DNA from 2 places in the Staphylococcus lugdunensis genome. Region 1 is predicted to be linked to the other one. Evidence: predicted binding sites of a transcription regulator. Region 1 holds the regulator's gene; the other holds the start of a gene.
What was found. The regulator LexA, encoded in region 1, represses DNA repair genes until DNA is damaged. The targets are predictions, from matches to a motif close to CGAACATATGTTCG.
Positions count from the first base shown of each region.

Region 2: a site for LexA is predicted at 2,043-2,056, ahead of uvrB (excinuclease ABC subunit UvrB). Genes of this name have one in related genera too.

Region 1 is NZ_CP014022.1:444,069-450,094, reverse strand. Features, by position in the region: gene rpsN (30S ribosomal protein S14) at 1-151, shown strand, start outside; gene guaC (GMP reductase) at 315-1,292, shown strand; gene AL499_RS02175 (CAP domain-containing protein) at 1,304-2,329, shown strand; gene lexA (transcriptional repressor LexA) at 2,543-3,166, opposite strand; gene sosA (DNA damage-induced cell division inhibitor SosA) at 3,309-3,542, shown strand; gene AL499_RS02160 (DUF896 domain-containing protein) at 3,805-4,041, shown strand; gene tkt (transketolase) at 4,152-6,026, shown strand, end outside.
Region 2 is NZ_CP014022.1:969,677-975,702, reverse strand. Features, by position in the region: gene AL499_RS04640 (COG3942 and LysM peptidoglycan-binding domain-containing protein) at 1-862, shown strand, start outside; gene AL499_RS04635 (YfbR-like 5'-deoxynucleotidase) at 1,022-1,663, shown strand; gene AL499_RS04630 (CsbA family protein) at 1,669-1,902, shown strand; gene uvrB (excinuclease ABC subunit UvrB) at 2,141-4,126, shown strand; gene uvrA (excinuclease ABC subunit UvrA) at 4,134-6,026, shown strand, end outside.

The sequences.
Region 1 (6,026 bases):
TAGAGATTCATCGCCAACACGTTTAACGCGTAGATGTAAAGTAACAGGCCGTCCTAGAGGCGTGTTAAGAAAATTTGAAATGTCTCGAATCGCATTTAGAGAACACGCGCATAAAGGACAAATTCCTGGTGTTAAAAAATCAAGTTGGTAAATTTTCAAAAGTACAACTCAAGTCCATTTACATTGACAATAAAAAATTGTAAAGTATATGAGGGTAGAAAATATGAATGATTATCAAGTGTTTTGATTTAATCATTCGTGATTTACCCTCAGTTTTTTATTTTTATACTTAATTATAAGGGGCTTATAAATAAATGAAAATTTTTGATTATGAAGATATCCAATTAATTCCGAATAAATGTATTGTTGAAAGTAGATCTGAGTGCGATACTGCAATTCAATTTGGCCCACGTAAATTTAAATTGCCAGTTGTGCCTGCTAATATGCAAACAGTTATGAATGAAAAATTAGCACAATGGTTTGCTAAAAATGAGTATTTTTATATAATGCATCGTTTTGACGAAAAGTCTAGAATACCATTCATTAAAAATATGCATGATCAAGGATTATTTGCGTCTATATCAGTTGGTGTTAAAGCACGTGAATTTGACTTTATTGAGCAATTACAACAAGCTGATATCGTGCCTGAATATATAACGATAGACATTGCTCATGGACATTCTGATTTAGTTATCCGTATGATTAAACACATCAAGCAACATTTGCCACAAGCCTTTGTAATTGCTGGAAATGTTGGTACACCTGAGGGCGTAAGGGAATTAGAAAATGCCGGTGCAGATGCGACAAAGGTTGGTATTGGACCAGGAAGAGTGTGCATTACCAAAATAAAAACTGGATTTGGAACTGGAGGCTGGCAACTCGCTGCACTCAATTTGTGTAGTAAAGCAGCACGTAAGCCGTTAATTGCTGATGGAGGCATTCGCACGCATGGTGATATTGCAAAATCGATACGTTTCGGAGCTTCAATGGTTATGATAGGTTCATTATTTGCTGCACACGAAGAATCTCCAGGAGAAACAGTTGAGTTAGATGGTAAACTGTACAAAGAATATTTTGGAAGTGCTTCAGAATTTCAAAAGGGTGAACGTAAAAATGTTGAAGGTAAAAAAATGTTTGTCGAACATAAAGGCTCATTAGAGCATACACTTGTAGAAATGCAGCAAGATTTACAGAGCTCTATTTCATATGCTGGTGGCAAAGATTTAAAATCTTTAAGAACTGTCGATTATGTAATTGTTCGAAACTCAATATTCAATGGGGATCGAGATTAAATTTTTGGTAGGTGAAAACCATTAAAAAATTTTTAAGCATTAGTTTAATTTTACTATGTATTATTATTATCTTTCCAATTAGAGAAAGTTCTCTAGTCGTACACATGCAGCAAGACGTCAGAAGTTTTATTGATCAACAAGTATTCAATAAAGAAGATGAAAATGAAGAGACACTTAAAGTACCTCAAGAACAACCTTTTGCTGTTAATAATGTTCAGTTAAATATGAAAAAAGGTAATGTAGAAGAAAAATATGGTAAAGCCAAAAGAATAACCACAAATGAATATGGTACAAAATGGTATGCATACTATGATGGCGATTATCAAAGATTTGTAATGATTGCATATTTAGATAATAAAGTGCACGCTTTGTATACAAATCAAAACATAATAACTTCTAAGTCTAAGATTAAGTATGGGACACCCAAGCAAGTTGTTAGACAAAGGTTGGGTCAACCTATAACTGAAATGGATAAACAAAGGTTGCGTATTGCAATTAAAAATAGTGAATATGATGTCTTTCATTCAAATCATGTGTATACAACGATATTTTATGATAAACATGAACAAAATGGTGTAACAGCATTAATGCAAGTTAGTGATAAAATGGAAAAGCGTTTAACAAAACAATATGCAGCACCGTCTAAATCATTAGCTAAAAGTTATGAAATGCAAAATGTAGATTTAATTAATTCAGAAAGAAAGCAACATCAATTAGCTACTTTGTCATATTCAAGCAACATTTCAAACACGGCACGCAAACATAGTGAAGATATGGCGAAGCATCATTATTTTGATCATACGAATTTAGACCAAGAGTCACCATTCGATCGGTTAAAAGCAGATCGCATTGAATTTAATGCGGCCGGTGAAAATCTAGCTTATGGTCAAGTTAGCAGTATTTATGCCCATCAAGGATTAATGAATTCATTAGGACATCGAAAGAATATCTTAAATGAACATTTTAACACGGTTGGTGTGGGTGTAGATTTTAATGATGAAAGGCAGCCTTATTGGACAGAAAATTATACGGGTTAAGCGTTTAATAATGACTAGTAATGGGTAAAATTTCTGTGAAGGAAGTCGATGAATATGACATCAAAACAGAATAATAATCAAAAAGAGGATATTTTGGAAAAAGTAAAAGATATCCTGCATAAAAGTAATCAAAAAGAAGCTAGGCACTAGTTGCTTAGCTTCTTTAACTTTATATAAGAGAATTACTAACAATAAAATGTTTTATTGACACAATTAAAGTTCACGGTACAAGCCGATAACTTTACCTAAAACAGATACTGAATCAAGGTAAATTGGCTCCATGGAACTATTTTCCGGTTGTAAACGATAATGATGCTTTTCTTTATAGAATCGCTTAACAGTAGCCTCATCTTCGTCTGTCATAGCTACAATTATGTCCCCATTTTCTGCAATGGTTTGACTTCTAACTATTACTTTGTCTCCATCAAGAATGCCAGCTTCAATCATACTTTCACCAACTACATTTAAAATAAAAATGTCACTATTATGTGTAGAGGTTAAATGCTCAGGTAATGGAAAATACTCTTCAACATTTTCAACGGCAGTAATAGGAATACCAGCAGTTACTTTACCAATGACAGGTACGTGAATAGTCCCTTCCATATCGATAGCGGCATCATTATGCTCTGATACAATTTCAATAGCTCTTGGTTTTGTAGGGTCTCTGCGGATATAACCTTTTTCCTCTAGTCGAGATAAATGTCCATGCACCGTAGAACTTGAAGCTAATCCTACAGCTTCTCCTATCTCACGAACACTAGGCGGATAACCTTTTGTTTGAACAATATGCTTAATGTAATCATATATTTCACTTTGACGTTTTGTTAATTCTCTCATATATAGGCACTCCCTAATTTTATTTATTTTTATTATATCATTTAGTAACAAATAAAACAAACATTTGTTCGTAAAAATGTTGACATAGAACATGAGTTCTGATAAATTATAAATACAAACAAATGTTCTAGGAGTGTTTAACATGATTTTAAAATATAAAAGTCAAATAGCTACTTATATCATAGTTTTTATAATATCTTTGCTTGTTTTCTCTTTATTTTTCACGACGGCATATCAAAATTCTAAAGTAGAACAAACGTACGAAATGGCAGATCATAATATCTCACAACATTACAAAATCAACTCTGAAAGCAAACAACAATCTATATCTAACAGCGAACAAAATCACACAGGTGTGTTCGCATATGCGAAATAATCACGAACAACATATTTCATATTTATTATATTTAGGTAAAGCAATGCGGTAATTTTTATCAACAGTGCGATTTAATTAGAAAAGTAATATACAATTTTGTGATGGGGTAAGTTGAATTATTGTAATGATGCTAATAAATATTAATGATATATCATGAAAGGTGAGCGTAACGATTTGGTTACATTCACCTTTTTGTTATATTCTTTATAAGTTAGGTACTATTTAAATGTGAAATATGTATATATAAAGGTGGGTAAATTCAATGACTAAAAATAATTTGAACATCGATAGAATTAATCAATTAGCAAGAAAGAAGAAAGAGCAAGGCTTGACAGAAGCAGAGGCAAAAGAACAAGCTAAGTTACGTAAAATATATTTAGAAGAATTTAGAAAGGGCTTTAAACAGCAAATTGAGCACACTAAAGTTATGGATCCTGAGGGTAATGATGTAACGCCTGAAAAGCTAAAACAAATTCAAAAACATAATAAAAATAAATAGTTTCTGCAAACTACAGAAAATTTAGTAATTTTAAACGAATATTTATGAATTTATCTATAATTAAGGTATAATAATAGCAACATTTATTTCTAGAAGGGAAGACATAAAAAATGTTTAACGAAAAAGATCAATTAGCAATAGATACCATTCGTGCATTAAGCATTGATGCAATTGAACAGGCTAACTCTGGGCATCCGGGTTTACCAATGGGAGCTGCACCAATGGCATATACTTTATGGACAAGACATTTGAATTTTAATCCACAGTCTAAAGATTACTTTAATAGAGATAGATTCATTTTGTCTGCTGGACATGGATCTGCATTACTTTATAGTTTATTACACGTCTCAGGAAGTCTTGAGCTTGAAGAGCTTAAACAGTTTAGACAATGGGACTCAAAAACACCAGGGCATCCAGAATATAGACATACTGATGGTGTAGAAGTAACAACAGGACCATTAGGACAAGGATTTGCAATGGGAGTAGGGATGGCATTAGCTGAAAGTCATCTTGCAGGTAAATTTAATAAAGATAATTTTGATATTGTTAATCACTATACTTATGTATTAGCTTCAGATGGCGATTTAATGGAAGGAATTTCTCATGAAGCGGCTTCATTTGCAGGCCATAATCAATTAGATAAACTCATTGTCTTATATGATTCAAATGATATTTCATTAGATGGAGAATTAGATAAAGCTTTTTCTGAAGATGTAAAAAAACGTTTTGAATCATATGGTTGGAATCATATTTTAGTTAAAGATGGTAACAATTTAAACCAAATAGACAAAGCGATTACTACTGCTAAGTCTCAGCAAGGTCCAACTTTAATTGAAATTAAAACAATTATTGGTTATGGTTCACCTAACAAAAAAGGCACAAACGGTGTCCATGGTGCACCTTTAGGCGCAGAAGAAAGAAAACTAACATTTGAAAACTATGGTTTAGATCCAGATAAAAAATTCTATGTTCCTGAAGAAGTATATGAAATTTTCCAAACAACAATGTTAAAACGTGCTAATGAAAATGAAGAATCTTGGAATGATAAATTAGAAGCATATTCTCAACGATATCCGCAATTAGCAGAAGAATTTAAATTAGCTGTCAGCGGTAAGTTGCCATCAAATTATAAAGAAAAATTACCAAGATTTGATTTGAATCATAATGGTGCTTCTCGTGCTGATTCTGGAGAAGTTATTCAAGCTTTAAGTCAATCTGTTCCATCTTTCTTTGGTGGTTCTGCTGACTTAGCTGGTTCAAATAAATCAAACGTTAAAGAAGCTAAAGATTATGACAAAGATACACCAGAAGGTAAAAATATATGGTTCGGTGTACGTGAATTTGCTATGGGCGCAGCAGTCAATGGTATGGCTGCACATGGAGGCTTGCATCCATATGGAGCGACATTCTTTGTATTTAGTGATTATCTAAAACCAGCATTGCGTTTATCTGCAATAATGGGTCTTAATTCAACATTTATTTTCACGCATGATTCAATAGCTGTCGGAGAAGATGGTCCTACGCATGAACCAATTGAACAACTCGCTGGCTTAAGAGCGATTCCCAATATGAATGTTATTCGCCCAGCTGATGGTAATGAAACACGTGTAGCTTGGGAAGTTGCACTTGAATCTGAACAAACGCCAACATCGTTAGTATTAACTCGTCAAAACCTCCCTGTCCTTGATGTAACAGAAGCACAAGTAGAAGAAGGCGTTCGTAAAGGTGCTTATACAGTATTTGAAACAGAAACAGCAGTTGAGTATTTATTATTAGCTTCAGGTTCTGAAGTAAGTTTAGCTGTTGAAGCTGCGAAAGATCTTGAAAAGCAAGGTAAAGGTGTAAGAGTTGTATCAATGCCAAACTGGTTTGCTTTTGAACAACAATCTGATGATTATAAAGAATCTGTCATTCCAAAACATATTACGAAACGTGTTGCGATTGAAATGGCATCATCACTTGGTTGGCACAAGTATGTGGGTACT
Region 2 (6,026 bases), 530 kb from region 1:
TACTTTAGATACATCACATACAGAAGCTGTAACAGCAAATAATTATTCTGAAAATGATATCGTGGTAGTGAAATCAGGCGATTCATTAAATTCAATTGCTTCTGCTCATCATATTACAGTGACAGATATTTATAACTTTAACCCAGGAGTTACTGAATTAATTCATCCGGGGGACTTAATCGCAGTTTCTAGCAAAGGTGCTGCATTACTTGGTACTAATATTAATGGTGCAACTTATACCGAAGTATCTTCGTCAAATCAACCACAAGATATTGCGCATTTAGTTACATCGACAACATCATATGATAAACAACATGATTTAACTTTTGATGAGTTAACACATGCAAATGCAACAACAAGCTCACAATCACATGTGACTTCTGGCACTGCAGGATCTCAAAGCTATCATAATAATACGCAAGCATCATCATACAACGGCCAACAAACATCAGCGCCAGCACATCATAATGCAGTAACACATCATCGCTACCATTATGGTTCAACACCAGCGCCTAACAAATATAAATCTGTAGCTAATCAAGGCAACCTATATGCATATGGCAACTGCACATACTATGTCTTTAATCGTCGTAGTGAATTAGGACGTTCAATTGGCAGTACTTGGGGCAATGCAAATAACTGGGCTTATTCAGCAAAAAGAGCTGGATTTACCGTTAATAATACTCCAGCAGTAGGTGCGATTTTCCAAACAGGTGCAGGCTATTATGGACACGTTGGCGTAGTTGAACGTGTGAACAGCAATGGTTCTATTTATGTATCTGAAATGAATTATAATGGACATTTCAATAATGTCACACATCGTTCAATTTATAATGTGAGCAGTTATAAATATATTCATTAATAATAACAGCTTAATTAAGGTGAGGCTTTGAATGCAAATGCATTGAGGAAGTCTCACCTTTATTTATTTTTTATGATAGAGTTACTTTCTTTAACATAGTTGCTTGGTATAATAAAGCTAAGTATCATCAGCGATAAAATAATAGAAAGGATGACAAGTATGGCAATTCACCAGTATTTTAAAAGATTATCAGACTTAGAAAAGTTAATAAGATTGCCTGGTAAATTTAAATATTTTGAACATAATGTTGCTGCGCATTCTTTTAAAGTCACTAAAATAGCACAATATTTAGCAACCGTTGAGGCACATCATGGTAATGAAGTTGATTGGAAAAGTTTGTATGAAAAGGCACTTAATCATGATTTTGCTGAAGTGTTTACTGGTGATATAAAAACGCCAGTGAAGTATGCAAGTAGAGAACTTAAAATGTTATTTTCCCAAGTAGAAGAAGAAATGGTAAATACATTTGTCAATGAAGAGATTCCTGAACCTTATCAAGATATTTATCGCCAGAGATTACAAGAGGGAAAAGATGATTCTTTAGAAGGGCAAATACTAGCAGTAGCTGATAAAATAGAATTACTATATGAAACGTTTGGAGAAATTCAAAAACGTAATCCTGAACCCTTATTTTTCGAAATATATGAAAATAGCCTAGAAACAATAATTCAATTTGATCATTTAGTTTCGGTGCAAGACTTTATTGAGAATGTAATTCCAGAAATGTTAACCGAAAACTTTATTCCTAGAACAGAATTACGCGAGACAACGATGTCAATCTTAAAACAAAGAAATGGGTGAACATCATGATTTGGTATGTCTGTGCTGCGTTATTTCCATGTTTATTAGTCGTCTTGTTTAGTGTTGTAACAAGAAATAAATGGATTGGAACGCTGGTCGCATTGATTTTAATTGCAACGTCTATATATAAAGGTTTTTTTCACAATGAATGGATTATATTTTTAGATGTCGTTTCATTATTAGCTGGTTATGTTATTATTGATAATCTTAAATTACATCAATCACATGATAATGACTAACGAACGTCGAATATGATGTTTAAAATTAAAAATATGATAAACGCTAGCAGTTCAAACTGACCATGAAGAAGGACAAACATAGTAGCAACACTGTGTTTGTTTTTTGTTTAAAAGAATAAAAGATTTAACGGGATGTTTAGCGAACAAACGTTTGTATTTTTGTTGAATTATCTGTTAGAATAGAAAATAAATCGAGCAAAGTATATGATGAGACAAACGATAGGAGGCGTATCTTAATATGGTTGAGCACGTACCATTTAAACTAAAATCTGAATTTGAGCCACAAGGTGACCAACCTCAAGCAATTCAAAAGATTGTTAAGGGCATTAATGAAGGTAAGCGACATCAAACATTATTGGGAGCAACTGGTACAGGTAAGACATTTACAATGAGCAATGTAATTAAAGAGGTTGGCAAACCTACTTTGATTATCGCCCATAACAAAACCTTGGCAGGTCAACTCTATAGTGAATTCAAAGAGTTTTTCCCAGAAAATAGAGTCGAATATTTTGTTAGTTATTATGATTACTATCAACCAGAAGCCTATGTGCCTTCCACAGATACATTTATCGAAAAGGATGCTTCAATTAATGATGAAATCGACCAGTTACGCCATTCAGCTACAAGTGCTTTATTTGAACGCGATGATGTTATTATTATCGCAAGTGTGAGTTGCATTTACGGTTTAGGTAATCCTGAAGAATACAAGGATTTAGTTGTTAGTGTGCGTGTCGGTATGGAAATGGAGCGGACAGAACTTTTAAGAAAATTAGTCGATGTTCAGTATTCTAGAAATGATATAGATTTTCAACGCGGAACTTTTAGAGTGCGTGGCGATGTCGTAGAAATTTTCCCAGCTTCAAGAGAAGAAATGTGCATCAGGGTGGAATTTTTTGGCGATGAAATTGATCGTATTAGAGAAGTAAATTATTTAACGGGTGAAGTGTTGAGAGAAAGAGAACACTTCGCTATTTTCCCAGCCTCTCACTTCGTCACTCGAGATGAGAAGATGCAATTAGCGATTCAACGAATTGAAAAGGAACTTGAAGAACGACTTAAGGAATTACGAGCTGAAAATAAATTATTAGAAGCACAACGTTTAGAGCAACGGACAAATTATGATTTGGAAATGATGCGAGAAATGGGTTTTTGTTCGGGGATTGAAAACTATTCAGTACACCTAACATTAAGACCTTTGGGATCAACTCCTTATACATTATTAGATTATTTTGGTGATGATTGGCTAGTTATGATAGATGAGTCACACGTAACTTTACCGCAAATAAGAGGCATGTATAACGGTGATAGAGCACGTAAACAAGTGCTTGTGGATCATGGATTTAGATTGCCGAGTGCACTAGATAACCGACCGTTAATGTTTGAAGAGTTTGAGGATAAGACAAAGCAACTCGTATATGTATCAGCTACACCGGGACCTTATGAACTAGAACATACGGATGAAATGGTAGAACAAATTATTCGACCTACAGGCCTATTAGATCCTAAAATTGACGTCAGACCAACCGAAAATCAAATTGATGATTTATTAGGCGAAATACAAGAACGTGTTGAACGTAATGAACGCGTATTAGTGACAACATTAACGAAAAAAATGAGTGAAGATTTAACAACGTACATGAAAGAAGCGGGAATTAAAGTAAATTATCTTCATTCGGAAATTAAAACATTAGAACGTATTGAAATCATTAGGGATTTACGTATGGGTACGTATGATGTCATTGTTGGCATTAACTTATTGCGAGAGGGTATTGATATACCAGAAGTATCGTTAGTCGTCATTTTAGATGCGGATAAAGAAGGTTTCCTACGTTCAAATCGGTCATTAATTCAAACGATTGGACGTGCGGCGCGTAATGATCGAGGTGAAGTCATCATGTATGCAGATAAGATGACCGATTCTATGAAGTACGCCATAGACGAAACTCAACGTCGTCGTGAAATACAAACCGCACACAATGAAAAATATGGTATTACACCGCAAACGATTCATAAACGGATACACGATGTTATCAGTGCTACTGTTGAGAATGATGAAACAAATGCACAAGAACAAACTACAGTTCCTAAGAAAATGACGAAAAAAGAACGACAAAAAACAATTGAAAATATCGAAAAAGAAATGAAAAAAGCAGCAAAAGAATTGGACTTCGAGAAAGCAACAGAGTTAAGAGATATGTTATTTGAACTAAAATCAGAAGGGTGACAGTTACATGAAAGGACCAAGTATAGTAGTTAAAGGGGCGCGTGCGCATAATTTAAAGGATATCGATATTGAGCTGCCTAAAAATAAATTAATCGTTATGACTGGATTGTCGGGATCTGGAAAATCTTCATTAGCCTTCGATACCATTTATGCTGAAGGGCAACGTCGCTATGTTGAGTCATTAAGTGCATATGCTCGGCAATTTTTAGGGCAGATGGATAAGCCTGATGTTGATACGATTGAAGGCTTATCTCCTGCAATATCTATCGATCAAAAGACGACAAGTAAAAATCCACGTTCCACAGTGGCTACAGTAACGGAAATATATGATTATATTCGTTTACTCTATGCTAGGGTAGGTAAAGCCTATTGTCCCAATCATGGTATAGAGATTGAGTCCCAAACTGTTCAGCAAATGGTTGATCGTATATTAGAACTTGAAGAACGTACTAAAATTCAAATTTTGGCACCTGTGATTTCTCATAGAAAAGGGAGCCATGAAAAGTTAATAGAAAGCATTGGTAAGAAAGGATATGTACGCTTAAGAGTGGATGGTGATATCGTCGATGTTAATGAAGTCCCACCACTAGATAAGAATAAAAATCATACGCTTGAAGTGGTTGTCGATCGTTTAGTTGTGAAGCCAGGTATTGAAACACGACTAGCTGATTCAATTGAAACGGGTTTAGAATTAGCAGAAGGAAACATTACAGTCAATGTTATTGATGGTGAAGATCTTAAATTTTCTGAGAATCATGCATGTCCTATTTGTGGCTTTTCAATCGGTGAATTGGAACCAAGAATGTTTAGTTTCAATAGTCCATTTGGTGCTTGTCCTACATGTGACGGTCTAGGTCAAAGGTTGACGGTTGACTTAGATTTAGTTATTCCAGATAAGAATAAGACGTTAAATGAAGGAGCCATTGAACCATGGGAACCTACGAGTTCTGATTTTTACCCAACATTACTTGCCCGAGTATGTGAGGTATACAAAATCAATATGGATAAACCATTTAAAAAGTTAACGGATAGACAGCAAAATATTTTATTAAATGGTTCTGGAGACAAAGAAATTGAGTTTTCTTTTTCTAGTAGAAATGGTGGTACACGTCATAGAAAAATGACTTTTGAGGGTGTCTTACCTAATATTAGTCGACGTTTTCATGAATCACCTTCTGAATATACACGTGAAATGATGAGTAAATATATGACTGAATTGCCATGTGAAACATGCCATGGTAAACGACTAAGTCAAGAAGCGCTATCTGTTTATGTGGGTCAATACAATATCGGTGAAGTTGTCGAATATTCGATTGGTAAAGCTTTAGATTACTTTAAGAATTTAGTGCTGTCTGAACAAGATAGAGCAATTGCTAATCAAATTTTAAAAGAAATTATTGCACGATTATCATTTTTAAATAATGTTGGTCTAGAGTATTTAACATTAAACCGAGCATCAGGTTCTCTGTCAGGTGGAGAAGCACAGCGTATTCGTTTAGCAACGCAAATAGGTTCACGATTAACAGGTGTATTGTATGTTCTTGATGAACCATCTATTGGTTTACATCAGCGCGACAATGATCGTTTAATTCATACATTGAAAGAAATGAGAGACCTTGGCAATACACTTATTGTTGTCGAACATGATGACGACACGATGCGTGCTGCGGATTATCTTGTTGATGTTGGTCCCGGTGCAGGAAATCATGGCGGAGAAATTGTTTCGAGGGGTACCCCAGACAAGGTTATGAAAGATAAGAAATCACTTACTGGTCAATACTTAAGTGGTCAAAAACGCATTGACGTACCTGAACATCGAAGAGCGATTACTGAACGTAAATTAAGTATTAAAGGTGCTAGAAGCAACAATTTGAAAAATGTGGATGTAGACATTCCATTG